DNA from 3 places in the Lactobacillus sp. CA30L genome. Region 2 is predicted to be linked to each of the others. Evidence: riboswitches for the same ligand, from Rfam matches in the RefSeq annotation. Region 2 holds a riboswitch; each other region holds the start of a gene.
The links. A riboswitch is a leader RNA that binds a small molecule or an ion and turns the genes downstream of it on or off. The one in region 2 is predicted to bind thiamine pyrophosphate.
Positions count from the first base shown of each region.

Region 1: it holds a riboswitch for thiamine pyrophosphate, as region 2 does, so the genes downstream of both, thiM (hydroxyethylthiazole kinase) here and AC2JF8_RS06450 (ATP-binding cassette domain-containing protein) in region 2, are expected to answer to the same signal.
Region 3: it holds a riboswitch for thiamine pyrophosphate, as region 2 does, so the genes downstream of both, AC2JF8_RS08900 (ECF transporter S component) here and AC2JF8_RS06450 (ATP-binding cassette domain-containing protein) in region 2, are expected to answer to the same signal.

Region 1 covers NZ_JBWXGB010000003.1:188,113-198,260, reverse strand. Annotated here, with positions in the region: gene AC2JF8_RS05025 (NAD(P)H-binding protein) at 163-786, shown strand; gene tenA (thiaminase II) at 935-1,594, opposite strand; TPP riboswitch at 1,803-1,903, shown strand; gene thiM (hydroxyethylthiazole kinase) at 1,990-2,778, shown strand; gene thiD (bifunctional hydroxymethylpyrimidine kinase/phosphomethylpyrimidine kinase) at 2,790-3,593, shown strand; gene thiE (thiamine phosphate synthase) at 3,604-4,263, shown strand; gene AC2JF8_RS05000 (LiaF transmembrane domain-containing protein) at 4,655-5,416, opposite strand; gene AC2JF8_RS04995 (LytTR family DNA-binding domain-containing protein) at 5,416-5,871, opposite strand; gene AC2JF8_RS04990 (FAD-binding protein) at 6,056-7,867, opposite strand; gene purB (adenylosuccinate lyase) at 8,003-9,298, opposite strand; gene AC2JF8_RS04980 (adenylosuccinate synthase) at 9,303-10,148, opposite strand, start outside.
Region 2 covers NZ_JBWXGB010000004.1:211,202-221,349, forward strand. Annotated here, with positions in the region: gene htpX (zinc metalloprotease HtpX) at 1-232, shown strand, start outside; gene AC2JF8_RS06445 (helix-turn-helix transcriptional regulator) at 320-1,258, opposite strand; TPP riboswitch at 1,426-1,515, shown strand; gene AC2JF8_RS06450 (ATP-binding cassette domain-containing protein) at 1,561-2,922, shown strand; gene AC2JF8_RS06455 (energy-coupling factor transporter transmembrane component T family protein) at 2,933-3,586, shown strand; gene AC2JF8_RS06460 (hypothetical protein) at 3,891-4,211, shown strand; gene AC2JF8_RS06465 (ABC transporter ATP-binding protein) at 4,156-5,523, shown strand; gene rlmH (23S rRNA (pseudouridine(1915)-N(3))-methyltransferase RlmH) at 5,637-6,116, opposite strand; gene AC2JF8_RS06475 (S1C family serine protease) at 6,607-7,791, opposite strand; gene AC2JF8_RS06480 (MBL fold metallo-hydrolase) at 7,851-8,648, opposite strand; gene AC2JF8_RS06485 (two-component system regulatory protein YycI) at 8,663-9,484, opposite strand; gene AC2JF8_RS06490 (YycH family regulatory protein) at 9,486-10,148, opposite strand, start outside.
Region 3 covers NZ_JBWXGB010000010.1:16,472-26,619, forward strand. Annotated here, with positions in the region: gene hpt (hypoxanthine phosphoribosyltransferase) at 1-11, opposite strand, end outside; gene AC2JF8_RS08895 (M42 family metallopeptidase) at 252-1,334, shown strand; TPP riboswitch at 1,495-1,585, shown strand; gene AC2JF8_RS08900 (ECF transporter S component) at 1,632-2,216, shown strand; gene udk (uridine kinase) at 2,371-3,012, opposite strand; gene AC2JF8_RS08910 (LysR family transcriptional regulator) at 3,204-4,055, shown strand; gene AC2JF8_RS08915 (FAD-binding protein) at 4,155-5,630, shown strand; gene AC2JF8_RS08920 (SDR family NAD(P)-dependent oxidoreductase) at 5,644-5,904, shown strand; gene AC2JF8_RS08925 (MFS transporter) at 5,891-7,084, shown strand; gene AC2JF8_RS08930 (hypothetical protein) at 7,829-8,050, shown strand; gene AC2JF8_RS08935 (PTS sugar transporter subunit IIB) at 8,313-8,648, shown strand; gene AC2JF8_RS08940 (PTS sugar transporter subunit IIA) at 8,663-9,034, shown strand; gene AC2JF8_RS08945 (hypothetical protein) at 9,204-9,476, shown strand; gene AC2JF8_RS08950 (helix-turn-helix domain-containing protein) at 9,785-9,946, shown strand; gene AC2JF8_RS08955 (hypothetical protein) at 9,930-10,064, shown strand.

The DNA of each region.
Region 1 (10,148 bases), on a different contig from region 2:
AGACAAATACGATAGCAACCAGCAGAACGCGGGCGACTTGAAGATCAGCCACATTCTGCTTTTTGCTTGCTGCTAGCCAAACGTTAAAACTAGTGGGCCGGCTTCAGCCTGTTATAATATAAATACGTACTGGACACCTTGTCAGTCGTCAAAGGAGAGTTTATGAAAGTTTTTGTAGTTGGAGCCAGCGGCCGGGTGGGCCAAAAGCTGTGCCAGGAATTAGTTAAGCAGGGCCACCAGGTCAGTGCGGGCGCGCGCCACTTCGATTCCCTTGAGGGGTTAAAATTAACGCAGGTGCCACTCGACCTGCACTCCGCCGCCGGTGAAATTGCGGCCAAAATTGGCCAGCAAGACGCAATCTACTTTGTGGCCGGATCACGCGGCAGCGATGTTTTAGAAATTGATGCTTACGGCGCAATCAAGACAATGCAGGCGGCCCAAAAGAACAACATCAGTCGCTTCATCATGCTTAGCGGCTACGGCTCCCTGAATCCTGCCTCGTGGGAAAAAACGTCCTTGCGCGAATACTACCTGGGCAAGTACCTTGCCGATAACTGGCTGATGAACCAAACGAAATTATCCTACACGATTCTGCAGCCGGGCAGTCTCACGGAAACGCCGGCCAGTGGCACGATCGCCCTCAATACGAAAGAAGCCGGCGCCAACTCCATTACCGATGTGGCCCACGTTCTAGCCGCCATCTTGGAGCATGACAATACAATCGGCAAGGCAATCCCGATGCACGCGGGAAGCACGCCAATCGACCAGGCCCTGGCCCAGATCTAAAAGCACAAGCGCATAATAATTGCAAAAGAGCTGAATTAGCTTGTTCATCCCTCAAAGTGGATGAAGTTAAAACTCAGCCCTTTTTCTTTTACGCTAATTTAATGTCCCAAAAACAAGCGCTGGTACGCATCCACTATGTCACAAGCCTTTATTCCCATTGTTGCTGTTCATACGCCATCTGCCAGAATTGCAGTTCGTAGTAGCTGCTGCGGACAAAGGCGTTTCTCATCTGCTCCTGCTCCTCTGCAGAAGCACGTTGGGCCAGGATATTGGTTAGTTCCAGGATTTTTACAACGTTCACGCCGTACCAGTCTCCGTCATACGTGTCGATCCATTCCTGATAGATGCGTACGGGCGAGCCCGCCGTTGCCGCCTGTCCGATCTCCTGGTAGAGCCAGTAGCACGGCAGAATCGCAGCGACGGCCGGAGCAACGCCGGCCTCATGCAGCGTCATGTGCAGGTGGTTAACGTAATTGTAGGCGGTGGGCGCAACAGGAACAGCGGCAACTTCTGCAGGCGTAATTGCCAGTTCCTTAAAAAAGTGCTCACGCACCGCTATTTCGGTGTCCTTTAGGTCCTGCGCACGCGCAGCCATAAAAGTGCTAAGCTGCCGATTGTTAGCCTTTTTCCCAATCAGCTTGTGCATCTTGGTAAATTCAGCCAAATAGTAGCGGTCCTGCAGCAAATAAAAGCGAAACTGGGCGGCGGTCAGTTTGTCACTCTGAAGCGCACTTACAAAGGGGGGCTCCCTGCTCTTCTGCCATAAACTGCTAGCCACTTCGTGCAGCTGATTTGTAAATTTTTCCACGTTGTCCTCCTTAGTCGTTTATTGCTTTTGCGGCAAGGTCAACGGGTCAGCGCTTTTGCGGCCCCGCCCCTCGCAACTGCTTTTACAGCCTAAGCTTACCCCAGTCCCGTTTCTAGGGCAAAGGAAAGTTCTACCCGGTGGTCCATTTTTTTAAATAAGTTTTATAAACATGTATTGTATTACTCGCTAAAAGCAGTTATAATGAAAGCGATAACACGAGGGGCGCCTTTTAGGCTGAGATGAAAGATGATTTCAGACCCTTTGAACCTGTAAGCTAATTCTTGCGTAGGAACGTGTCAAATACGATTAGACTTTGGCGCGCATTGTTGTGCCAAAGTTTTTTATTTGCCTGAAGCTAGGGTTGGGTACCTCTTCTATTTTTAAGGAGGAAACAGATGCAGTTAGAGCTTTTAACCAAGTTGCGTGCACAGAACCCCGTTGTTTTGAATATTGCCAACTTTGTCACCGTGCAGGACGTAGCTAATGGCCTGAACGCCATCGGGGCCTCGCCCATCATGAGCAAGGACGTCAACGAGGCAGAGGAAATGGTCACAATGGCGGGAAGTATCGCCATTAATCTGGGCACGCTGACAAAATTACAGACCGCCCAGATGCAGAAGGTCGGCGACCTGGCCGCCCGTTACAAAAAGCCGGTCGTGTTCGACCCCGTTGCGGTTGGTGCCGTCCGCTACCGGTTGAAGACTGCCCTTGACTTGTTGTGGGCTTTTCCAGCAAAAATCATCCGTGGCAACGCCGGTGAAATTGCCGCTTTGGGTGGTTTCGACTGGGATGCGCGCGGCATCGACGCCGGATCGGGTGCCGGCGATCTTGACCACATCACGAAGAAGACGGCAGCCAAACTCCACTGCGTGGTCATCGCTAGCGGTGCAACCGACACAATCAGCGACGGCAAGCGGGTGGTGCACGTCTACAATGGCACGCCGCTCTTTGCCGCCCACGTCGGCTCCGGCGACATGCTGACCAGCATCGTGGCCGCATTTGCCGCGGTCTGCAGCGATCCGTTTGAAGCAGCCCAAACGGCGGCGCTGGTTTTTGCCGCCACGGGGGAACTGCTTGTCAAGGACAATCCTGACCTTGGACCAGGTTCGTTTGGCATGCACCTCATGGACTATTTGGCTCAGGTTCAACCTGCTGATATTGCAAAAATCGCGCACTTTGATTAAGGGTGCTTGTCATGGAAGAAGAAATTAACTCATTCCCGCAGGTGCTCACCATTGCAGGAACCGATTCCGGTGGCGGGGCAGGGATCATGGCTGACCTGAAAACCTTCCAGATGCAGGGCGTTTTTGGCACCGCCGTCGTGGTTGCCGTGACCGCGCAAAACACGCTGGACGTGCAGGACTCCTTTTTGATGCCGCTCGACCTGGTGGATGCGCAATTTGCTTCCCTGGCCGCCGACTTCCGCATTCGAGCCTGCAAGACCGGCATGCTGGGCGACGCGGCCCACGTCCACCGGGTTGCGCTCAACCTGCAAAGATACGACCTCGGTCCCATCACCATCGACCCCGTGATGGTGGCCAAGGGTGGCGCACCGCTACTGGCGGCAGACGCTGTTGCAACCGTCAAAAAGGAGCTGCTGCCCCTCGCCGACCTGGTCACGCCCAACCTGCCAGAAGCAGAAGCCTTAACCGGCATCAGGGCTGCAAATACGGACCAGTACCCCGAATTGGCGCACGCCCTGCAAGCACTGGGCGTCAAAAATGTGCTGATTAAGGGCGGCCACTTGCCAGGCGAGCTGGTCAAAGACTACACCCTCCTTGCAGACGGTTCTAGTTTTTGGACCAGCAGCCCGCGCACGCACACCAAGCGTACACACGGCACTGGCGACACCATGGCTTCCGCCATCACGGCCCAGCTTGCCCTGGGCCACAGCCTGACCGACGCGATTAAAAGCGCCAAAAAATACGTCACCAAGACAATTGCCCAGACCATTCAGGTTGGTCACGGCCACGGTCCGCTCAACCACTGGGCAAAATAGCAAAGGAGAAATCATGTCCCAATTTAACCCCAATATTTTACACGCCTACTTCATCTGCGGCTCCCAGGACGTGCCGGCAGGCAAAACGCTGCCCGGGCTGGTTGAAGAAGCACTAAAGGCTGGCATCACCGCATTCCAGTTTCGCGACAAGGGTCCTAAATCCACGCTGCGTCCTGAAAACCGCCTGGCCATGGCCAAGCAGCTGCACCGCCTCTGCCAAGAATACCACGTGCCCTTCTTCATTGACGATGACGTGGAGTTGGCATTGAATACCCACGCCGAGGGCATCCACGTCGGGCAGAGCGATGAAGCCATCGAACAAGTCGTGGCAGCGGTTGACGGCCAGATGATCGTCGGCTACTCCTGCTCCACCCCGGATGAAATCATGCAAGGCGATCTGATCGCGGGCATCGACTACTACGGCAGTGGTCCCATTTTTGCCACCCAGTCAAAGGACGACGCGGACCCCGAGATTGGCCTTGCGGGCCTCAGCGGATTGGTTGAACAAAGCAAACGGCCGGTTGTGGCCATCGGCGGCATTACCACAGACAGCCTTGGGGCAATTGCCGAGACGGGTGCGGCTGGCGCTTCGGTCATTTCGCTGATTGCCCGCAGTCCCAACGTTGAAAAGACGGTCAAAGCAATGCTTGATGCACCGTGGGATAACTAATTAACTTTTAATTCTTAAATACACTTACGCCAAAAGACCCGGTTTCTGTTTCGAAACCGGGTCCTTATTTTTGATAGCTTTGATTAGGCAACTGCCAATTCAACTTTTTCAAGAACGTTTCGTAGACCGGGCAAGGAGCGAACCCAAGACGGCGATAGGTCCGCCTTGCCAGTGGTGGGATTAGCAGCACCCCTCCAGCCCAGTTTCAACTTGCGTGGATGGTTTTCGAAGGCAAAGCAGCAGGTCAGAATTTTGCCCCGGATGCGAATGCCAGGGTAATTTTCGCCAGCATCCGGCTGATCATTCGCTTTTTTGCTATCTCTTCCAGAAATTCGTCATCCATAATAATGTCCTACCAAAATTAGTTGTGCCCCACCTATTTTTACTTAAACTAAACGTAATTAACGGAAACCTCACCGAATTTGCTTGTACCCTGCAAAATCACGGTTGGGCCATCTCCTCTAGACTCGCCGTTGATTTCCACGTCGCCAAAGACGGCAGACAGATGGTCCTCAAGCCGCCAGGACAGCGGTAGGTAAAGCGCAACCTCGCCCATCGACGCATTGACGGTGACCGTGACGGTATCGCCCGCAGCTTTTGCTGAGTCAAGGTAGACGGCCACCTCGCCCATCGTGGAATTGATCGTGACGCTCTCCAGATTTTGCGAGCGCACGTAGCGGGAAACGTCCGACAGCTTCTGGTTGATTACGACGTTGCGCTCATCCTCGGTTTTAGCGCCAGCCGTAAAGCGGTCCTTAGTCTGGTCCTTAGTCTCAAAGTCGCCGTCCTCCCAGTGATGATTCATTTTATGGTTAATGAAGTACGTGGTCCCGCGGTGCCATCTTTTTGAAAAAATCAGGCACAGCCCCGCATAAACCAGGCAGGCTGCCAGCAGCAGCGTCCACGGCACAATCCTGGTAATGTGCAAGGGACCTGCATACACAATTAACAAAAATGCGCTTGAGAAGACCATGCCAAAAATATTTCTGCCCGCAATGCTGTTAATGAGCGTTGCCCCAAAAATAATGGTCCAGACAATTGTTCCCACTCCTAAGTTAAATGACAAAACGTGCAGCTGATTCAGTACCAAAAAGACCGCTGCCGCAACTAAACCGATGCCCCATAGCATCTCCTTGATTTTCTGCTTTTTCATTATGATGACCCTCTCTCATTTAATCGATCACTTAAACTATGATAATACCGCCGTGAAACATAAACAGTCTTGTATGAATCTTGAAAATGCACCTGGCAGTTTGAAATAGACCGCGTCAAGGCGTAAATTTGCTTTAAGTTCAAAATAGTCGACTTGGACACGCGCATAAACTGGCTGCTGAGCAAATTTTCTAACTCGTACAGCTTGTAATTAACCACAAACGACTCGCGCTGCGTATGGGCAATTACCTGCCTGTCTTCCGTTTCAAAAAATAAAATATTATTTAAATTTAAATAATATGTCATATCATCTTTATAACACTCGAGCTGATCTGGTCGCGTACTCACTTCCTGCAGCTGCCGGTAGATTCGTTCTACTTCCGGCGATAATTCCGGGGCATGGATCGACACGACCGCTTCATCCAAATCAGGGTCAAGCTCAATTTTGACTTTCAAGATTCTCACCTGCCTTTTAATTAATTGCTTTTATTAAACGCTAATTTTTTCATAAAAGCCAGCCTATTTTCCCAAGCGGTCATCCTAGACGTCCAAGCGGTCAATTATCTTGTAGAAAAAGCAGTGCAAAAGTTATTTGAGGCAAGCAAAAAACAGATCACCGTGATCTGTTTTTCATTTAACACTATTCAATCTTATTCAGCGCATCCCTGACCGCGTCCTTTAAGCCGCGCGTCGTATTGGAAGCGCCTGAAACGGCATCAACGTCAACCGTATTTTCTTCAACCATTTTCTTCGGAATCTCATTAATGGCCTTTTGGCCATAATCATCAGACTCAGCCTGCTTTAAGACTTCAACTTTTTTAATGTTTTGCTTTTCGTCGACTGTCACCCTGACAACGATCTCGTCCCCGATACCCTTGTCAGACTTACCAATATACTGATTAGGTGTAGTGGCGTAGTCTTCTTTTTTAATATCTGATCCTAAGTTGGGCGTTTTAGCCGTCTCGCTGCGATCATTCCCAGATGGATCTATCTCTTCAGCATCATCTTTGGGGTGTGCCGCGTTTTGCCCGGCAATTTTGCCGAAAATCAGACAATCAGCCAGGTCTGACCCACCCTGGTACAAGTTGCACATGTTGCTGCCAAGCTCACCGGCACCATACAGATGTGGAATTAGCTGGTGTTCCGGGTTGAGAATTTCAGCGTGGGCATTTCTTCTTGGACCGGCTTCCGACCAGCCAATTGTCTGCACCAGTGGGACCGCATAGTACGGGCCTGATTCAGAAAATGCACTCAGCGTTTCTGGGGCGCGGTGGAAGGCATAGTCATGCTTCTTTTCTGCAAAGAAATTAAATTCATCAATTGTACCCTGCAACTTTTCTACTGAGACGTCGATTTTTTCTGCTAGTTCACTGATTGTAGCGGCCTTAATCACAGAATTTAGCGCCTTGTTGTCAGGAAAGGCATCAATCTCGCTAATCTCATCGTACTTCTTTTGGTCAAAAACAAGGTAAGGATGAAGCGGATTGAGCGGCTTATACCAGGAACCGTGGTTTTCGACATAACCTTCGCGGGCCGCCTGATCTTCCTTGAAGTAGCGGGTGCCATCGTCTCCAACGGTAAAAATGCTTCCCGTGTTAAAAACCGGATTGCCCATGTAAAACGGTGCACGCTTCATACCCGGTTCATAGAAGGCAAAGCTCTGCTGCATTCCGCCGGCAGCATACATCGACATGTGCCACATGTCGGCACCGGCTTCGTGGGCTAAATCAATGCCCTTGCCCTTGTTGTACAGTGTACCAAGCGGAACCAATTTATGTGAGCCAATGTAGTCCTGAATCATCTGGGGGTTGTTTTCGATTCCCCCTGTTGTCAAGACAACACCATTTTTAGCAAAAACGTTTATTAGCATATGATCCCGTTCAATTTGTGCCCCAACGACCTTGCGATTAGGGGTTTGCAAAAGATGAACAACGGGTGAAGAATACCAAACGTCTATCTGGTCGCTGCGGTCAAGCACATTCTGGCGCAACACATTCCACAAGGCAGCATTAAAAATTCCCGGCTTTAGCGTAATCATGTCGTAGCTCTCGGCACCAAGCAGATTAGGATGATCCGCAATGACCGCATCATCTGGCAAGCCCAGGATTGTCTTGTAGCTGACCGGCTGGTCAACACCGAGATACTTTTTAAAGTATTCTTTCATGTGCGTGATGCCGTGAACAACCGTGTCTTCAATTTCTGGATCAATCTTGAATTGTTGTGCCAAATGTTCGTAATACGAACGGTAACCTGCTTCACTGCTGCTGTAGCCAACCAGTTCTGCCGCATACCTGGTGTTGCCGCCTTCATGACCCTCTGGCGCAGAATCCACTAGCAACACCTTCGCCCCGTTATCTGCAGCAAAGCGAGCAGCTGTTGCTCCGGCACCCCCAAAGCCTAAGACAACCACGTCATAACTAGCATCATAATGCGTATCTTTATTTACTATCATAATTTAAAACCTCGACTTAATATATGTTAACCATATCACATTCGTGTGCTCATAGTATCCAATAACTCTTTATTAAGCTAGCTTTCAACTATACAAAAGCCGCCCACCCACAAGGTGAACGGCTTTTAAATATTTCTATTCCAAGCCCACCTGATGGAAAATCTCATCAACGTGGCGCAAGTGATAATGGTAATCAAAGGCATCCGCTATGTCTGCTTCTGACAGGTAATCCATGATTCTGCTGCCTTCAACCAACTTCCTAAAGGAGATGCCTTCGTCCCACGACCTTGTCGTTAATTTTTGAACCATGTCATAGGCCTCTTCACGGGCCAAACCGGCTTCATCAATCAGTTTGAGGAGCACGCGCTGCGAATAGATCAGACCGTAAGTCTTGTCCATGTTTTGGCGCATCCTGTCAGGAAAAACATCGAGCTTGGCCAGATTACGGTTGAAGCGGGTCAACATGTAGTCGATGCCGATGGTTGTGTCCGGCAAGATTATCCGCTCCGCGCTGGAGTGCGAGATATCACGTTCATGCCACAAAGTAACATCCTCATAGGCCGTGACAACATGTCCGCGCAGCACGCGGGCCATGCCGCACAAGTTCTCACAGCCAATCGGATTGCGCTTATGCGGCATTGCAGACGATCCCTTTTGCCCCGCACGAAAATGTTCTTCAACTTCATGGATTTCCGAGCGCTGCAGGCTGCGAATCTCCGTGGCCCAGTTTTCGATGCTGGTTGCAATCAGTGCCAAAGCGGCAATGTATTCAGCATGCAGGTCGCGCGGCAAGACTTGGCTCGTGATGGGCTGCTGGGTTAATTTTAGCTGCTTTAAAACACTGGCTTCAACTGCGGGCGGAACGTTGGCAAAAGTACCCACGGCTCCGGAAATCTTGCCGGACTCCACTCCTCTTGCCGCATGCTCGAACCGGTCAATATCGCGGTTAAGCTCGGCATACCAGCGGGCCAGCTTAAGCCCAAAAGTCGTCGGTTCAGCCTGCACGCCGTGCGTACGCCCCATCTCGACCGTATCCTTATACTTGAGCGCCTTGGCCGCAATCGTCGCCTTTAATTCGACTAGGTCCTGCCGAATGATGGCATCGGCTTGCCCGAGAAGATAGCCCTGCGCGGTATCAACCACGTCAGTTGAGGTAAGACCAAAGTGAACCCATTTTTTCTCCGGGCCGAGGCTTTCCGAAACCGTCCGCGTGAAGGCCACCACATCATGGTGCGTTGCCGCTTCAAGCGCAGCAACCCGCTCAACCGTGAACCCCGCATTTTGCGCGATTTTAGCCGCATCTTCCTTAGGTATTTCGCCTAATTCGCTCCATGCATTTACCGCCGCAATCTCAACCTGGAGCCAGGCCTCATACTTGTTTTCATTTGACCAGATTTTCCCCATCTCTGGGCGTGTATAACGATCAAGCATTGGACTATAGCTCCCATGGATCTTGCAAGACAATTGTCTGCTCGCGGTCAGGGCCAACCGAAACCGTCACGAGCGGGACCCCTACCAAGTCGGAAACACGCTGCAAGAATTTCTGGGCATTGCCCGGCAAATCCGTCCACGTTTTGGCACCCGTAATATCTTCTTCCCAGGCTGGCAGTTCTTCATAAACCGGCTGACAGCGGTCTAATTCCTTCAGGCTTGCCGGATAATAATCAATTTTTTGCCCGTCCAACTCATATGCGGTTGCAATTTTTACCGTGTCAAAGCCACTGAAAATATCGAGCAGGTTAAGGCTCAATGCGTTGATGCCGGCCACGCGCTTGGCGTGCCGCAGAGCCACAACATCAAGCCAGCCAACCCGACGCGGGCGCCCCGTAACCGTGCCGTATTCATGGGCCGTTTCCCGGATGCGGTCACCTGTTTCATCCAGCAGCTCGGTCGGGAAAGGACCGGCTCCAACGCGGGTCGTGTACGCCTTGCAGACGCCGATCACCGTCTGCAGGAGGTTGGCCCCGATTCCAATTCCGCTGGCAATGCCACCGGAAATCGTATTTGATGACGTAACAAAGGGGTAGGTGCCCTCATCAAGATCGAGCATGACGCCCTGCGCGCCCTCAAAAAGCACTCGGTCTTGATTATCGAGGGCGGCGTCAACCAAAACCGTGGTATCAGTCACATACTTCTGCAATTTCTGACCATATTCATAGTACTTGGTAAAGATATCGTCATAGTTAAGTGCAGGCTTGCCGTAAATCTTGGTGAACAACTCGTTCTTTTCTGCAATGTTGGCCCGCAATTTGGCGCTAAAAGTATCTCTTTCAAGCAAGTC
Region 2 (10,148 bases):
CCGCAACCGGGAATACCTGGCCGACGCATCGTCGGTCGAGCTCACCCGCAACCCCCAGGGGCTGATTTCCGCACTTGAAAAGATTGACGGTGCCAGCCCGATGAAGAAGGCGGATCCAAGCAGCGCCGGAATGTACATCGAGGATCCCCTGCGCAAAAAGCACGGCTTTACCCACCTGTTTGACAGTCATCCCCCAACGGAAGACCGCATCAAGCGCCTCGAAAAAATGTAAAAACAAAAAACGATGTCCCTTGAAGGGGATATCGTTTTTTTCTGTCATCAAATTGGGGTTATGGTATTTTGCCAGGGGGCCGTCTTGCTACTTCAAGTTGATGTTGGCCTGACGAAACAGTTCGGCGCGCATCTGCACCGGCGTTTCATGGTAGTATTCGTTAAACTTTTTATAAAAGAAGGACTTGCCGCTGTAGCCCACCCGGCGAATGATCTCCTTAACGGAAATATCGGGCCGCGCCAGCAAGTTGCGGGCCTCTTCCATCCGCCGCTCATCAACGTGTTCAACGAAGCTCTTGCCCGTCTTCTGCTTGACCAGGCTGGAAAAGTAATTGGGGTTAAAGCCGAAGTGCTTGGCCGTCTTGTCCAGGGAAATACTGGCGTAATTGTCATCGATGTACTGCTCAAGCGCCGAGACAACAAACTGGTGGCTGACCTTGCCCGCCGTTGCCAGGTTCTGGCTCCTCATGGCGGCAATAAAGAGAATGCTCAATTCCGCGCTAATAATGCTGCGGGCAAAGAGGTTTTGGTTGAGGTACTCGTTGATGACCTTCTTAAGCAATTGGACCGATACGGACATGGGCGTGCACTTGAGGTAGAGCAGGCGGTTGGTTCTCAAGGCGTCTTCCACCTCCTGCACCGCCTGCTTTTCCGGCCCTTCAAGACGCATACTGCCGCCAAAAAGCTGCCGCAAGTCCACCTGCGCACTGAGTTCAAGCTTCACGAGCAGGTCGCCAGGCGACTGCCGCTGCACCTCATAGCTGCTCTTGCCCTGCAGTAAGACGATGTTGCCGGCCACAAGCAAATAGTCCTGGCCGTTAATCGCAACGTGGGTCCTGCCCTGGGCCGCGTATAGGAGCAGCGCGTTCGACGTCTGGTAACGGTGCACGCCCACGTTATGGTTCTCAAGGGCAACCGCCAGCAGGTCCAAATCACGGTTGCCCGGACGCAGCCGCACCTCATTCGTATCCGCCTTAGTTGAATTCAGGATACTGGTCAAATATTGTTCTAATTTTACCGCCGCCATGCCTTCACCCTCTAACTAGCAATTTATTTTCATAATTTTAATTATAGCCTAAAACCCGGCGATAAGCCCGCAATTTTGCAGGGGGATGCGTTTGGCTGTTCCCGTCCCTATTTTCGGCGTGCGGCGGCGCTTGCTAGACAACCCAAGGACGTTTAGGTATAATTAACCTGAAAATACCGGGGTGCCGCTAGGCTGAGAACATACCCGTTGAACCTGCCATGGATAATGCCAGCGAAGGGAAAATTAATCTTTTTACGTCGTCAGGCCTTAGCCATGATGACTTTTTTTATTTGGTAACAAAATTGATTACAAGCACAAACCTCACTTTTTCATATGATGAAGACGATAAGGTCCTCACCAACGTCAACCTGCACATCCCCACCGGCAAGTTCACCCTGCTCGTGGGACCGACCGGCTGCGGCAAGTCTACTTTGCTCAAGATACTGGCGGGGCTGTACCCCAAGTATGCGGGCAGAATCAGCGGAAAAACAGACCTGAACGGCTTGAAGGCGGCCATGATGTTCCAGAGTGCCGGCGAACAGTTCACCATGGCCACGCCGCGCGAGGAGATCATCTTCGCGCTCGAGAACCTGCAGGTGGACCGCGCGCATTACAAGGAGCGGCTGAACGAAGCCGTGCAGTTTGCCCAGATTGACCACCTGCTCGACCAGAAAATCAACACGATGTCCGGCGGCGAGCAGCAGCGCGTCGCACTGGCTGTTTTGGTGGCGATGAACACCGACCTGTTTCTGCTCGACGAGCCCTTCGCAAGCTGTGACCCCCAGGCACGGACGTTTCTGATTGCCAAGCTCGCCCGTCTGCGCGACCAGGGCAAGACCATCATCCTCAGCGACCACGTTTTGAGCGGCTATGCGGGCGTCTGCGACTGCCTGTTCAAGTTCGCCGGCAAGTCCGTGATCCGTCTGGATGATAGCGCCATGAACCAGTTGCTGGCGGAAAACGACCACCATGGCGACGTGTACACGTTCGCGCTGCCGCAGGCGGGCGAAAACCCCTGCTTTGCCCTGAAGAGGACACAGGTCACGCAGAACCGGCTGCTGCTTGACCAGGACCACCTGGACATTCCGCGGGGCAAGGCCACGCTGATCACGGGCGCCAATGGCGTCGGCAAGACCTCGCTCTTCAGCGCGCTCACCAAGATGATTCCGTATTCCGGCAGCCTGACCTACCGCGAAAAGGAGATACGGCGGCAGACCGCCCGCACCTACCTGCGCCGCGTCGGGCAGATCTTCCAGACGGCGAGCGACCAGTTCATCAACATTACCGTCAAGGATGAAATCGCCCTGAGCAAGAAGCAGCGGACCGGCAGCTTCTTCACCGACAAAAAAATCAAAGAGGCCCTGGCCGACCTGGAGCTCGACGCGCTGCTCGACCACGTTGTCTACTCCCTGTCCGGGGGCCAGCAGAAGAAACTACAGATCCTGTTAATGCTGATTGCGGACCTGGACGTCTTGCTGATCGACGAGCCGCTGAGCGGACTCGACCACGAATCCGCCCGCCAGGTCATGACCTGGCTTAAGGAGAGCCAGAAGCAGCGGGGACAGACCCTGCTGATCATCAGCCACGAGCTCGCCGGCCTAGCAGACTGGTGCGACTACCACCTGGTCTTCAAAAACCGCCGTTTAACCTACGTAGACAAGTGAGGTACAACCATTGAATCCTAGTTTTAAATTTGTCCTGGCACTGATTATTTCCATCGAAATCTCGCTCAAGTCGAGCCTGTCTACCAACCTGCTGGTCATTGTTTTTGCCCTATTCTACCTTATCTACAAGCGCATTACGCTGTGCCAGCTCCTATTAACGCTGCTCGTCCCGCTGATTGCGGCCTTCACCGTCTTTGCCACGCTCTACTGGTTTGCGCCGCGGCCCGACCTCTACAACGCGTTCAGCCTGTCCAGCCGGATCTACGTCTACACGCTGACAATTTACTGCGTGGCGATTGACACCAGCCCGGAGGACCTGGCCCGCTCCTTTGAGCAGAACTTCCGCCTCCCCAGCAAGTTTGCCTACGGCGTGCTGGCAGCGCTCAACATCATCCCCCGCATGCGGCAGGCGGTCAAGCAGATTCGGACGGCCGGCATGATGCGCGGCGTCTACCTCAGCTTCTGGTCGCCGGTGCTCTACTTCAAGGCCATCCTGGTTGCGCTGAATTCCGCCGAAAACCTGGCCCAGGGCATGGAGTCCCACGGCTTTCGCGAGGGTGCCCAGCGGTCGGTCATCGTACGCGTCCCGGTCACAACACGCGACTGGCTGCTGGCCGGCATTATTCTCCTCGCTACCAACGCCGCGCTGTTCACGCTGCGCTGAGCGCTTTTATTTAACCGCTCGACTAGCGTTATAACGCCGCAGCCGGAAAAAGTGAAAAAATAATAATACGAAATAAGGCCCGCAATTTCCCTAACTTGCGGGCCTTTTTTTGATAATTCGATTGCTTTTCTAGGTACTTAATTATAAAATGATAATTAATATATTAAAAGCAACTAAAAAGCAGCTGGATTATTTAGCGTTAGCCGGCACTATTCTTATCGCAGAACGCACAAAGCAAGTAGTGGCGACTACTCTATTACATTATTGTCACTGGCTGTGATAATTAATTCAGCGGAGGCGAATTATGGAAAACACTATCGCAAACTTTTCACTCTGGACTTATGTCAAACGCAATCCCGGCAAGTATATAATTTTGGCTATTCTCTATCTTGGTTGGAACGTATCACAAACCGCCACCAGCATTTTTAACGGTAACGCCCTGACCGCGCTGACCCAGCGTAATCTGGCGGGTTTTATTACTGATACAGTACTAAACTTATTCAGTTGGGCCATTTTTTTGGTCTTCTTTTTTACCACTTCAAGGTATTCTGCTATTATCACAAAAACCGTTGATAACTCCATTAGGGGCGGACCTGGCCGGGGTAATTGGCCGCCAGGAATATGAGGGCTTCAACAACCACACAGAGGCCGATTACGTGTCCTGGTTTACTAATGATATTAATCAAATTAACGAAGCTGGTTTTATCAGTTTGCAGGAAACCTTCAGTAGCACGCTCCTGGCCATTGTTGCCAGTGTTGTTCTGCTTTCTTATAACGCGCTCTTATTAATAACAACCTTGGTGTTTGCCGTTGTGATGATTTTGTTTCCCCGCATTTTTAAAAGACAGCTAGAAAACTTGTCGCAGAAGCAGAGCCAGCAAAATGAGGTGTTAACGGCTAAGATGACCGATATTTTGGAGGGCTTTATCAACCTGCTCACGCTCGGTCAGCAAAAATTGCTGAATAAGGTGGCACTGGCCGTATCGGACGAGGCGGGCCAGGCCCGGGTTAACTATACAACTAAAATGTCCTTCTCCAATGTACTGGTCAACCTGATTAGCATCAGCGCCCAAACCATTTTAACAATTGAATCCGGCTACCTCGCCTTCCACCACCAGCTTCCGATTGGTGCCATTCTGATTGTCGGCTCGATGGCCGGCAACGTCTTCGGCAGCTTGACCAACATCAGCATTCAGCTGACTTCGATTCGGGCCGTTCAGCCTATTTTTGACAAGTACAACAAGCTGGCCGACACGCAGAAGCAAGATTCCCAGGGAAAAGAGGCTGCCCCGCTGGCCCGGCAAATTGCCTTCAGCGACCTGTCATTTGGCTATCCCGGCAGCGACCGGGCCATCTTGAACAATGTTTCGGGTACCATTAAGAAGGGCGACCGGGTGGCCATTGTTGGTCCGTCCGGCTGCGGCAAGTCAACCTTAGTGAAGCTGATTGGCGGGTTATTAACGGGCTACCGGGGCGCGCTCACCTGGGACGACAGCGAATACCGCGAGCTCAGTCTGAAGTCGCTGCACAGGCAGATTGCCTACATCGACCAGTCAGCCTATATTTTTGACGGTACCCTGCGCTACAACATTACTTTAGGCCGCGACGCAAGCGCTGACGCGGTGAACGCCGCAGTTGCGCGCGCCGGCCTGGAGCAGTTTGTAGCGGAGAGCCCGGGCGGCCTTGACACCGTGTTAAAGCACGCCGGCAACAACATTTCCGGTGGCCAAAAGCAGCGAATCGCGCTGGCCCGGCAGCTGCTCGGCAACCCGCAAGTCATCCTGGCCGATGAGATCACCTCGGCCATCGATGAAAAAGATGGCCAGAAGATCGAGCAGAGCCTGCTTGATTTGGACGGCGTAACCCTAGTCTACATTTCCCACCACCTGCGCCCGGAAATCGCGCAGCAGTTTGAGCAAGTGATTGAATTAGGATAAAAACTCCCAGTTGCCAGTATGATAAAAAATTGGTTTGCAAGTTTGCCGTGAACCCCGAAAGTAAAACAACTTCGGGGTTTTATTATGTCCAATCAAACCAAACAAGACCGGCATTACTTATGGTACGGACTGCCGCTGTTAATCATGAAGCCGCGGTAGATCTGCTCGATCAAAACCACGCGCATCAATTGGTGCGGCATCGTCAGCTTGCCGAAGCTCAAGAGGCTATTTGCCCGCTTGTTAACCGCCGGGCTGGTGCCAAGGCTGCCGCCAATCACGAAGGTCACGTCGGAGTGGCCGTACGTGGCCAGGTCCTTCAGCTCGCGGGCAAACTCCTCGCTGCTGCGCTCCTTGCCCCTGATCGCGGTGACAAAGACGTACTCCTTGTCCCTGATCTTAGCCAGAATGCGCTGGCCCTCGACCTCCTTAACCTGTTCCTGCTCAGCCACACTAAACTTTTCGGGCGCCTTTTCATCCGGCACCTGCACAAGTTCAACCTTGGCAAAACGACCAAGCCGTTTCTGGTATTCGGCGATGGCGTCCTTGAAGTACTTTTCCTTCAGCTTGCCCACGCACACAATCTTGATATTCATACTCACTATTTATCCCCCAATTCCCAATTTTTCCACCTGTTTTTTCCACAGCTGTGAATAAGCAGTTTCAACATTTTGTGGTCAATACCACTGCTAATCATACAAATTGTGTCAAGTACTTTATTTTATTTTTATCCGCAGGTTTTTTCCCCACATTTGTTTTTCACAGTCGCTTTTCACAAACTTTTTGCCCTCAAATACCGGTATAACGCAATGAACAACTGTTTGAATTAAATAATTTTCACTATTTATTACACACAACTCACAGGTTGTCCACAACCATCGAAGGGCTTTCTCACCCTTTTTATGCACAATCCACAAAGTTGTCCACAGTTATCAACAAAAAGATGCCGCATTTTTTAGCCTTGACAAGCACTAAATCCGAATGATTTAATGTTCCTCATAATTTTAGTTAGCAAAAAGGCTATACTAGTGAGCTCAAGCGCCCAGTATAGCCTTTTTAATGCTTAATTAAAGAATATTGCCAGGATTAGTTCGCCTGCAGCTTGACGTGCATGGTGAGCTCTTTTCCACTGCGGTTAACGGTCAGAGTCACGCTGTCGCCAACTTTGTGATTATACAAAATACTGTGTAACGAAGCCACGTCCGTGACGGACTTGCTGTCAACCTTGATAATCACGTCGCCGACCTTGAGGCCCGACCTTGAGGCCGCACTATTTTTGGTGACTTCCGCAATGTAAATGCCGCTCTCAAGGTTTGACTTGATGTTGAGGTGTTTCTTGTAGCTTGCCGGAATCCCCTGCAGCGCAATCACCTTGACGCCCAGCTGCGGACGGGTAATCTTGCCCTTCTTGACCAGCTGGTTGACAATGGTGACGACTTCATTGGACGGAATTGCAAAGCCCATCCCCTCGACCGAGGTGCCATCGCTTGACTGGGACAATTTCATCGAGTTAATGCCGATCACCTGGCCGGCAGAGTTGACCAGGGCACCGCCGGAGTTGCCCGGATTGATGGCCGCATCCGTTTGGATAACGGCTTGCTGGTTGCCTGTGGACGTGGTGATGCTACGCGCTGGTGCGGAAATTATCCCCTGCGTGACCGTAGAGGCGTATTCGCTGCCCAAAGGCGAACCGACGGCAATGACGGTCTGTCCCGCCTGCAGGCTCTTAGAATCGCCAAATTCGGCCGTTTGCGTGACGTACCCGGCATCGATTGACAAAACGGCTAGGTCCGTGGTGGCATCGGTGCCGACGATGCGGGCGTTAACGGTTTTGCCGTTGGAGAGCATGACCTGGACCTTGTCACTGCCGGAAACAACGTGGTTGTTGGTCACAATGTAGCCCTTATTACCCGACTTCATGTAGATAACGCCGGACCCCTCGCTGTAAGTCTGCAGCTTACCCTTGTTTTTGCCCTTGTTTTCATCGCCAAAAATATCGAATATCGAGTCGCTGGAACTACTCTGCCGCTTCATGTTGATTACTGAAACAACGGCACCCTTGACGTCGTTATAAGCAGGCGTCATTGCCCCGCTGGCTTTTGCGCTGCTTTTTGAAGTTTTCGCGCTGCCAGTGCTAATACTGGTCTGCGCATTATTATTTGAATTAGCGTTGTTAATCTGGTCAATGGCGACGTAAGAAGCGCCGCCTCCGATTAGCCCCGCAACAACGCCAACAATAACGGTCTTGCCAATACCACTTTGTTTTTCCATCGTATAATCTCCCTTACATGCTTTGTGCTTACTATACTATAAAGTGTTACTAAATATCATTAAATTTGTACTAAATTAGTCGGCTGGGTCGCATCCGCCAGGACTATTTTAACGTCACTGGGCAAATTCGCATCACCGCTTACAAGCAGCTGCTTGGCCGCATCATACGCCAGTTTAGCCGTGTTGTTGTGCTGGCTGCGGTGCGCCAAAAAAATGTGCTTGGTCTTGCCTGTTGCCACGTCGAGCAGCGCCTGGGCCGCATCCCTATTAGACAGGTGGCCCACGTCCGACAGGATCCGCTGCTTAAGCCCCCATGAGTAGGGACCGTTGCGCAGCATCATGTCGTCGTAGTTAAATTCCATCATGTAGGCATCGGCGTCCGCGATCACGTCCTTGACCTTGTGGGAGACATAGCCGGTATCGGTCAAAAAGGCCATCCGCTTGCCGCCACTGGCAAAAACATAATACTGGGGCGCGGCCGCATCGTGACTGGTCGCAAACGCCGTCACGTCAAGGTCGCCGAAGGTTCTAAACTGCCCCGGTTCGAGCACGTTGATCTGCTCAACCGGAATCTTGCCAATCTTTTGGCTTTCGCTTAAGTATTCCCAAGTGCCGCTGTTGGCAAACGCCGCAATCTGCGGGTAGCGCCGCATCAGAACCCCCAGCCCCTTGCTGTGGTCGGTATGGTCGTGACTCAAAAAGACCATGTCAATGTCCCTAATATCCACGCCGACCTCATTCAGCAGCTGCTTTGTTTTCTTGCCGGAAAGCCCGGCATCCATCAGAATCTTATGTTGACCGGTCTCTATCAGGCTGGTATTGCCGGTCGAACCGCTAGCTAAAACAGAAACACGCACGCGTTTTTTCCTTCCTAATTATTCTGTACATTATACGAGTTGCCCTGCAGAATCTGTGCAGTGAAGGCATTGACCCGCTTAATCATGACGTTCTTTGTCGCCTTGTTTTCAACCCAAATCAGCCATGTGGGTAGCAAAATCGTGTTGCCCCGAACGGCGGTCAGCTTGGAATAGCCCAGGGTAACCTTTATCACGCGCGAATTGTTGGCGATCTCGCGGTCCGTGTACATCGCCTTGACGGCGTGCCACGCACTGATGATCAGCTGCGGTTCGCGCACCGCCCTAATCGGCCCCATGTAAGAAATCTTGTAGTTGGCAATCTGGCTATTGCGCACGTTGATTGTCAACTGGGCCTCGCTGTCATAAACCTGGCCGTAAGCAGATTTTTGCACGTAGCAGAAGGTTTTGTCGTCCGATATGGTGGGCTCATAGGTAAACTGTTTGCCATAGGGGACGCTTGTCGGATCATTTTTAAAGTCCTCCAGCTGTTCCAAGATTTGTTTGCGGTTGCCGTTGAGCAGCTGCACGGACTTAGGCGTCCCCGTTAGTGCATTATCGCTTTTGGAATAGTGCGTGCTCACTGCGGTCAGGCCGCTGCTTTTACGGGAAAGATAATCGCCGTTCTTAGCCGCCAAATAGTAGCCGGACTGCTGCTTGTTGGAGACGTGGGGCGGAATGTCAATGCCATCAGCACGCATTTCGGCGCGGATGCTGATGGCCGTCGTACCGGCCGTGTTGCTCAGGCTGATTGGCGACCGCCAGATTTCAACCCCCAAATAGAGGTCGATTAACAAGAAAACAACGAAGAAAAGCCACTCAATTCTCTTGCGGTCCATCTTAGTCTCCTCCCTTCGCAGCCGGTTGGCTCGCCTTGTCCAGAGCGGCAAAATCCTGCTTTTCCCATTCTGCCATGCTCTTCCACTGGTTATAGGCCTTCACGTAATACGTCGGAACCAGATTGATCAGGTTATCGTGGCTGTTATCCTGCTCCACGTGGAAGGCAACAATCACACGCTGAATCTCCGTATGCCTAAGGCCGGCGTTAGACAGCCTTTGCATAGCGGCTGCGCTGGTCGGAAGCGTCCGCGTCTGCCCGTCAAACGGTATGGGAATCTGCAGGTCCATGCTGTTAAAGGCAACGTCCACGGCTTCCGGAGACAGGGACGTAGTCACCTGCGGGTTATGATCGCCCAAAAAGACCGGAATGCCTTCAATGTAGTTGATGTAGCTCACGGACTCGCCAACCGTATCAAAATAGCGCAGGTCTTGTTCGCTCAACCCCAGCTTATGAACATATTCGACGCTGTCAAGCAAGCGGTTGTTAACCGTCAGGTTCTTTTGCTTTTCATAACGCGTATAGCGGAAGTCGTGCCTGTTGGTCTTGGCCTCGGGCACGCGCAGTTTGGTATAGTAGTTGAGCGAATAGGTGGTCCAGCCCCTTTTACTGGACCGGGCCGTCACATTGTTAGTACCAAAAAGCCGCGAAACAAAGTAGGAATC
Region 3 (10,148 bases), on a different contig from region 2:
CTCTTCGGCATTTATCTACCCTTCATTTTAAGTAACACAAAATTCCTAATAATCTCGATTATATCATTTTTCTGCTAAAAAGGTACTGCGTATGACGATTTTCGGATAAACTTGGCGCTTGCGGCGGCACAAGCGGCCCCCTTAACGGGCACGCTGACGATTTTGCTGAAAATAAGCTTAAATTGCGCACGCAGGTCTTAAAGTTTTTGCTACAATGAAGGGAGATATTATTCAAGCGAAAGGTCACTACAATGGAAAAAGAACAAGAAATCAAAATGCTCAAAGCATTCTCGGATGCAAATGCCACCTCGGGCTTTGAGGAAGAATTCGTTAAAATGTTTATCGAAAACGTCAAGGAGATCGCCGACGTCAACGTTGATGGCATGCTCAACGTGTACGCTGCCAAGAAGGAAAACAAGGCGGGCCGGCCGGTGATTCAGCTCGATGCGCACTCAGACGCCGTTGGCTTCATTACGCAGGCGGTGCGCCCCAACGGGATGATCAAGTTTGTTCCGCTCGGTGGGTGGGTCAAGTACAATATCCCGGCTCTGCGCGTCAAGATTAGGAACAGAGACGGTGAATACGTGCCGGGCGTTGTTGCCACCAAGCCGCCACACTTCATGACTGCGGCCGAAAAAAACAACGTGCCCGATGTTGCCGACATGTCGATCGATGTTGGTTCGACTTCACGCGCGGAAACTATCAATGATTACCGAATTGATACAGGCTGTCCGATTTTTGTGGACGTTAAGTGCGAATATAACGACAAGTCCGGTCTGTTCTTCGGCAAGGACTTTGACGACCGCTTCGGTGCTGCTGCCATGGTCGATGTCTTGGACAACCTGCAGGGCGAGGAGACTAATCTTAACGTTGTCGGTGCACTCTCCAGCCAGGAAGAAGTGGGCCTGCGTGGCGCCTATGTTACTGCCCGTGCGGTTAAGCCCGACCTGGCCATTGTCCTCGAGTCTTGTCCCGCCGATGACACGTTCACGCCGGACTGGCTCTCCCAGACCGGCTTAAAGCGCGGTCCAATGCTGCGCGACATGGACACGACCTTCTTGCCGAACCCCAAGTTCCAGGAGTATGCTTGCGCATTAGCCGATAAAAACCACATTCCATACACGCGCTCCGTTCGGACCGGTGGCGGTCAGGACGGTGCTGCGATTTACTACGAGAACGGGGCACCGACCATCGTGATTGGCATCCCGGTCCGCTATGAGCATTCACCGTACTGCTTCAGCGCCTACCATGACTTCAAGGCGTCCGTTGATTTGGCCGTTGCGATTATCCGGGACATGACTCCAGAAAGACTGGCCAGCTTTAGCAAGTTTTAATGGCGCTCTTTTTGGTAAAAGACATGCAAATGAAGCTACGCATGAAAAGAATCATTAAAAAGCAATGGGCAAACGGTTCAGATTGAACAAAAAGCGCCTGGGCGAAAAGTCCCCGGGACAGATAACGTCGAATGTGTTAAACTGTTAAGAGTAAAATAATGAGAGTCACTAGGGGTGCCGCATTAGCTGAGAAATACCCTCCGAACCTGAACGGGATAATACCTGCGCTAGGGAAGTGTTATTGAAGTAGATATGATCGTACTCCTACTGACTTAAGATTAGTTAGGAGTATTTTTTATGTTTACAAGATCATCGAAGTGGAACGTCAAGTCGATTATTCTGATTGCACTGATTGGCATAATCATGGGTGTGGTTTACACCTACGGCTTTAACTGGGCCTTTAATATAGTTAAGTTGGCGTTAGTTTCAACAGGTTATGCGCCACTTACCGACACCGTCTTTTGTGGCCTCTGGTTGCTGGCAGGACCGCTAGCTATGTACTTTGTGCCAACAACAGGGTCAGGAATGATTGGTGAAGCCCTGGCTGCAATTGTAGAAATGGCAATTGGGGGTCAGTGGGGGGCAATTACGGTTCTGCAGGGCTTCATTCAGGGCGCTACCAATGAGATTGGCTTCTTTCCGAAAAAAGAAAACTACCGTAATTTTTCTTGGCGAAGTGTTCTTACAGGGGCCTTTTTTGCCAGTCTTGGTAGTTTTATACCGACCTATTTCTTATATGGCTGGGGTAAGTACAGCGTCCAACTGCAAATTGCCATGTTTATCACAACTGTACTTTCATGTCTTATCTTTGATGGTGTCTTTGCCAAGCTGATTACTAATTTGTTTGATCGGACTTTGCAGCCTCGTGTTGATCATGATTAGTTAAAATAACTAGTAAAAAAGAGTCTGGGAAAAAAGTGCCCTTGAAGTTAAATTAAAAAATTTCACAATTTAAAAAGACCGATAAATCAACGTTTGATTAACGTGATTTGTCAGCCTTTTTAGTTAGATTAGAGTTTTTTCCCAGACTCTTCTTTTATTTAATGCTTTTGCCGAGAATAGAATGAACCTTGGTCGTCAACATGTCGATAGCCACGTTGTTTTCACCGCCCTCGGGTACGATAATGTCCGCGTAGCGCTTGGTCGGTTCAACGAACTGGTGGTACATGGGCTTGACCGTACTAAGGTACTGGTCAATGACTGACGCGCTCGAGCGGCCACGCTCGTCCATGTCGCGCTCGAGTCGCCTAATGAAGCGGATGTCATCGTCGGTATCGACATAGACCTTAATATCCATCAAATCACGAATTTCCGCGCTGGCCAGAACCAGGATGCCCTCGAGAATGATGATGTCGGCGGGCTCAACGTGGAGGGTCTTATTGCTGCGCGTGTGGGCCTTAAAGTCGTATATAGGCATTTCAATGGGTTCGTAGCGCAGCAGTGCGGCCAGCTGCTTTTTCAGCAGCGGGACGTCAAACGCATCGGGGTGGTCGTAGTTGATGTTCAGCCGAACGTCCATGGGGATGCCTGTATTATCTTTATAGTATGAATCCTGAGTCATAATCAAGACGTGTTCATTTTCCCGCATTTGCTCGACGATTTTACGCGCAATAGTCGTTTTACCACTGCCTGAACCACCAGTAATGCCAATCACAACGGGCTTTTCGAGTTTTGCCATTTGGATGCTCCTTTTTAATCACTAAACATTTTACTTTATTTTGGAGTGAATTACCAATAGTTGAGGATAAAAATCGCGTCTTTACCGGCGCTTTTTAATTTTGGCTTTGACTTGTTGCGCTTTTCTTATAATATTAAATGTGAAAGCAATAATTTGATTATGAAATGGATAAAAAAATGAACTATAACCTAATGCCAGTAAAATATTTTATTGATGTGGTGCAGACGCATGGCTTTATCTCGGCCGCTAAGCGCAATTACGTTTCTGAGACTGCAGTCAGCTCCGCAATTAAAAAACTTGAGGTCGAGCTGGGTCAGAAGCTGATTAACCGTTCAGTAGGAGAATTAAAGCTAACGCCGGTGGGCGAAGAGTTTTACAGGCGCGCGGTAGAGATAATTAACCTGTATAGCGAAATCTGGCATCACCCTAACTTTGACCCCAAGCAGCTTCTGCGCATTCACTTCCTACCTGGTTTCGAAAATGAGGCGGTGGTGTTTGCCGCAAAGCTCCCGCAGAATTACCAGTTTAGCTTTGACGAAGAAGATTTCGAAACAGGCATCAGACGGCTGATTAATGGTAATTATGACCTGCTGGTCGGCTTTGAGCTGGCCTTTGCGGGCAACAGGAAGGTGGAATGTTTGCCACTGCGAACGATTAGCTTTGATCTTTTGTTGAATCGAGACAAACTTGAGGAGTATAACGGCAATGCACGGGCACTTGCTCAAAAGAGCACAATTTACATGCAGAACTGGCAGTCGACAGGCATCATGAATATTCAGCGGGCAATACTGGAGATATATAACGGTGATGGCTGGGGCTATCAGCAGATTGATCAAATTAACAGTTTTTCCGCGGCCTGCCTCAATGTCAACTATAACGGTGGGCTGGCCATGGTTCCGGAATCCTTTGTCTTGCCCGCCAAGTGCATGAATATTTACCGCTGCTCACCGGCTCATCTACAGGGTGCGTTCACTGTTGTTCTTGCACTAAATGCGGGTGTTTCTGACCAATTAAAAAAAGTCCTTAAGTGGGCAACAACTTAAAGTTATTGACGGCAACTTTTATGTGTTAGCGATTACAAGCAAGCTAGATTAAAATTTATTTGTAAGTTAAATTACAATCAAGAAAGGAAGTAAATAAACATGGATTCTATTTCAACCCAAGTTGTCGTTGTGGGATCTGGTTCATCCGGCATCTCTGCTAGTTTCGAGCTATACCAAAGAAAAGTCCCATTCGTATTGCTAGAAAAGGGTAATAAAGTTGGAGGTGCCGGTAAGTTTGGCGCCCATGGTGTTTTTGCCATTAATTCGGACGAACAAAAGGAACGCAAGGTTAAATACGGTTACCGGGAAGCTTTCACTGGTTTGACCGATTATAATCATTTCTTTGTCAACGGTGAATTATTGGCGCGTTTCTTGAAGCGGTCAGGGGCAAACATCAGTCGACTTGTAGAAATGGGTCTACCAGTGACGGTAGAGCAGAGTGAGCAGAAGGCCCACATGAACGATCCACTTGTCTACCACAAATTTGATAACTTTGGCGAAAAAATAGTCAACTGGGACAAGTTGCCGGCTAAGTTTGAAGCTGCTAACAACAAGGTCTTACTTGAAACTGCGGCGGTGGACCTGGATTATGCAGATGGATTAAAGGCCGTAATTGCTGAAGGCAAGGATGGACACCGCATTAGGATTAAGGCTCAAAAGGTTATTTTTGCCGATGGTGGCTACTGCGGTAATGAGCAAATGCTTAAATCAAGATATTCAGATGCTGCTGAGCTGCTTAACCTGGGTGAGCACAAGTCGGACGGTACGGGCATCAGACTGACCCATAAGCTTGGTGCAGACTGGCGGCATAGCCCGGCTTTGTTTGCTCATGGCTGCGCACCAAGCAGGAACATCAACCCATTGAAGCGGGACAGTGCCGTTGAGACCTTGACCAATCTGCCGCTTCTCTGGCTTGACCAGACTGCCAATCGCTTTGTCAATGAGGATGTGGTCTACGACTTCGCCATGTGGGGCAATGCAGCCCACAACGTGCATGGCAAGTACTACGTTGTGGTTGACCAGAAGACGCTTGACACGTTCAGTCAGACTGAGATTAACCTTGAAGACACGTTTGAGCGCCAATTTTGTAACGTAGGAGAGACCCCGAGAACAACTGTTGGACCGTTATCGCATATTCAAGCGGACTTTGACGAAGCAGTCAAGACGGGAGAAGTAGTTAAGGCAAAGACACTAGAAGAGTTAGCCCAGAAGCTGCATCTGCCACTTGCATCATTGAGAAGAAACATTGATGTATATAACCGGGCGGTTGAAGAGAACAATGATGAAACATTTTTAAAGCCAGCGGACGAATTACTGTTTGGAGTCCATGAAGGTCCGTATTACGCTATCATTGAACACTGTGCAATCTTGGGAACAATGGATGGCATTAACGTTGACCGCAACTGCCAACCGGTCACTGAGGATGGCACGCCGCTCAAAGATCTGTATATTGTCGGCAATAATGCTAATGGTTTATATTCAGACGGCTACCCTAGCTACGAGGGTATTGCCAATGGCTTTGCCTTCGTGTCGGGTTGGATTGCTGCTGAGGAAGCAATTAAAAGTTTAAATTAGTAGGATAAACAAATTGTTAGAAGGAAAAGTTGCAGTTGTTACGGGCGCACCCCAAGGGATTGGTTACGCAATTAGTGAAGAATTTGCTAAGCAGGGCAGCGATGTGGTTTTAACGGACTATAATGACAAGGTAGTAAGCGCAGCTGGAATGCTGGTTGGCGATACCTATGCGGTTACCCCGCCGGGCAGCACCGCCGGTTACGCTGTCTTTTCCGGTCGCAATGCCGTTAGCAGCATATGCAAGGGGGAAAATAATTACAATGGATACTATTGATAAAGCTTACGTTGCCAAAACGCGAATTGGTGTCCTTGCGGTCAGCATGATTGGCATGGCCGCTCTGGCCATCACGCCATCGTACGCGGCAATTGCCAGAACATTTACTTTGAGCGCTACTAGCGTACAAATGTTGACTTCTCTGCCTAATCTTTTCATGATGTTTGCGGGGATTATCATCGGGAAGCTGACTGCTACCAGAATCAACCTGAAGACTTTGACCGTTGCTTCAATTCTGCTGGTAACGGTTGGCGGCCTCTTGCCGCTGGTGTTCCACACGTCCTTCATGTTCCTAATCTTTTGTTCGTGCCTGGTTGGACTCGGTCAAGGTGCCTGTACCAACCTGACGCAGGTGCTGATTTCGCAGATTTTGCCCAAAAAAGAGCGCGAGGCGACGATGGGCCTGTCGACCACGTTCATCAACATTGGCGGTGTCATCTTCATCATGGGTGGTGGGCAGCTGGCAGCTGCCAGCACATGGGTCAATAATTACTGGATCTACCTTTTCTCATTATTCATTCTGCTTGTGGTCGTGCTCTTAGTGCCCCTGAAACCCAGGGACATTAATCCGGACGCAAGAAGCGGGCAAAATCACAAGATTCACCTGAATAAGTACGTCTTTTACTGCGCGCTGTGGGCCTTTTTGACCATGTTGCTGAACAACGTCCTGAACAATAACATTTCGCTGTTCGTCGTGCAGCAAGGCCTAGGCGCCACTTCCCAGGCTGCACTGACGTCAACCGTTTCGCTAATCGGTGGGATGCTGTGCGGCCTGATTGTAGGCCTAATTGGCAGGCGGTTCAAGTTTTCATCAATCGCTTTATCATTTTTACTCTATGGCTTGGCCTACCTGTTGATTGGCCTCTCCCATTCACTGCTAGTCGTCTTTCTTGGCAGCTTCCTGGTCGGGGCCGCGATGAGCATCGCGATGGGACAGTTCCCGTACCTGATCTCGCTGGTGGTTGACGACAGTAGCGTCTCGATGGCACTGGGCGTGTATGTCGCTATCTACTCAATCGGCGGCGTCATTAGCCCGCTGGTCATCAACCCGCTGATTGAGTTAGTTAAGAACATCGGCCTGAACGTTTTTTCCGGTAGCGGAATCCTGGCACTCACAATTAGCTGCATTTGCTTGCTCGTCAAGTTTCAGGAAAATCTGGTCGAACACGCGCTTGACTAAAAGCTAAATAGTTTGATTTAAGAATTCTCCTGCAGTATTAAGCTGCAGGGGGGTTGTCTGGTCAAAGTTGGTGCCACAGTGGATAATGGTGTTTATAAAGGTGATTTTGAGCGGTGATGTACTTAGAGTTATGAGTGAGCGGTACTTGCTATGACCAGAAAAGAATACCGGGAATTGATGTCACTGCACGATGCAGGCAAGTTGCTATTGTCTCAAAAATACGATTACGTTATGCGCTAAAAAATATGGGCTTGTCGGTGACCGGTGAGGATGATACATACTATGATCAAAAGGTGAAAATTAAGTATGGGGTTAAGGATATTTTCAGCGAGCGTACCATTAAGAAATACAAAATTTTGGATTTCATGGCATTGGTTGTTAAATTTGTGATTATCCAAATCCTGTTCAATTCAGATAATATTCTGTCATGTGGTCTGAACCCCTCCATAATTGAGAAAATTTTTGTCACCCCTCAGAAATACAACTATTGTAATTTTAAAAAGGATACTATAATATTGAAATGAGTCCCGAAAGTTAGACAACTTTCGGGGCTATTTTTTAGGTAAGATTGGCATTTTTATCTGAAGTTGTGCAAAGGATTACGCAGTTTTGCACGCCATTTCGTCTAAAAAACTTTGCAAAATCATCTTAGTGAATTCTCTTTAATGATAAAGGGTGTTATGTTATACTAAAACGGATATCAATAAAGCGCTTTAACGCTTGTTTTTAAAGGAGGGCTAGAACATGGCAAACTTTTTTGGCAGCAACCTGTTTTACCTGATAGTTTCAGTTTTGCTGATTGTCATCGGAATATATCAGTTGGTAACCAGCGTAGTTTATATCAAAGGCGTATTGCACCAGGGCACGGATAACGGCTTCATGCCGATTGCCATGTGGACCTCGCTATTGATTGGCGTGTTCTTGGTAATTGCAGGAATGATTGGCATTTGGCTTCACGCGTTTTAGACACGGGGGCGGCACGATTGTTGTGGATTTGCGGGCCGTCCTGCTATATGGCGCGTTTTATAAGTGAATGATGGGGCACCAGGCTTGTTAGTCTGATGCCCTTTTTTGACTATGGTGTGTTGGTCGCACTCCGGTTGCTTTGGCGTAAAACACAATTTTTCTTTGGTCTAGACAGAATTAAGCACATTCATGGAAAGCGCTACCGCAATAAGTGTTATAATAATATAAAACGTTGTTATAATTTTTAGAGGAGTAGATTACAATGGCAAAACTAACAATTATGCTGAATTGCAGCGCTGGCATGAGCACTTCATTACTGGTTACCAAGATGCAAAAAGCGGCCGAAGAAGAGGGCATCGACGCCAATATTTTCGCCGTTCCCGCAGCCGAAGCAGATAGCCACATTGAGCAGGACGATTTGGACTGCGTTTTGTTGGGGCCGCAGGTGCGCTACATGGAAAATGACTTTAAGAAAAAGGTCAAAGGCCAGGGCAAGGATGGCAAGGATATTCCGCTGGGCGTAATTGACATGCGTGCTTACGGCTTGATGGACGGCAAGAAGGTCTTAAAGCAGGCTGAAGACCTGATTAACGGCTAAGGCGAGGTAGAGAAATGGCTGAAAAAGAAGTATCCGAAGAAAAAGAACAAGAAACTTTGATGGCCGCGATGGGGTTGATTGCCAATGGCGGCAACGCCAAGAGCCTCGCCTTTGAAGCAATCCGCTGTGCAAAGGCCGGCGATATTGCGGGTGCCCGGGCCAAGCTCAAGGAGGCGGATGAGTCGCTGACCGAGGCACATAACTCCCAGACCGGGATGCTGACCAAGGAGGCCCAGGGTGACCACACCACGGTAACCTTGCTGGTTGTCCACTCCCAGGACCACCTGATGAATGCAATCACGTTTAGGGATTTGGCCGGTGAGATGGTGGACTTGTACGAGAAGCTGTATGAGGCTAAGGCCTTAGAAAAAGAAGCAGCAGAATAGGTTAAAGCAATTTAAAACGGCGAAGAATAATATCAACCTCGAAATTTAGACGATTTCGGGGTTTTATTATGGCTGAATTCTGCGGCCTTATTTTAGAAGTTCACATCTTACGCTGCAGATTATTACTTTTCAAATGATATGACCGACCTCAAGGACTGGGCGTATCAAAATGGAATTTCGGGCATGGGGCCAAACTTGCAGGTACACGCGCAGCACAAAGGCCAAAAACTATGGCATTGATACTCGAGATTACACCGTAGATTACATTGCTGGCTGGACAGACAACGGAAAAAAGCTTGATCAATTAGATCCAGAAGTGCAATCGAAAATTCTATCGAATACCACTAAGGCTGCCGATCGCATGGTAAATTTTATCGAAGAGAAGGAAATTGAAAAGAATATTGAGAAGCATACGACATCACAACCACTTTCTCAACTATAATTGACAACAATATATAAACAATATAAAAGAGGACAAGGGAAAGAAGAAGAGTTAGAGCTTTAATCTATTTTGTTTAACTTTGCCTTGCCTGTACCAATATTTTTTATTTATAATAATTAAATTAAAAAAATATTGACTTTTAATTCAATACATATCACAATATTGGATATACTACATTATTGGAGGTTAATAATGGGGTAAATTGTAAAATGAAGTTGAACACTTGCGCTGATTAAAAAATAAAAAAGTCCATTGGACTTCTCTGATAGAATGTAATTAACCCAATCAATTCTAGAAAGAAGTTTCCAATGAACTCGCTTAATTCTACCATATCTAGTCACCAAAAGGGCCAACATCTTGCTTTGCAAGACCGCGTGCTTATCCAAGTCTTGCACAGACAAGGTCAGTCCCTGCGCCAAATTGCCGCTAGTCTTAATTTGTTCGCCCACAACCGTGAAATACGAGCTTGAACGCGGTCAGATTGCACTCTATCACGGTAAACGGCACCGCTATGATGCCAAGCAGCGCTGGTCCCTTGATGCCCTGCGCAGGTCGAGCCTTAGCCAGCGGCACATTTGTCCGGAATGAAACGGTCTGCACCAAGACGCTTTACCATTATGTGGAACGTGGTTTATTACAGATTAAGGCAACTGACTTGCCTGAATGCTTAAG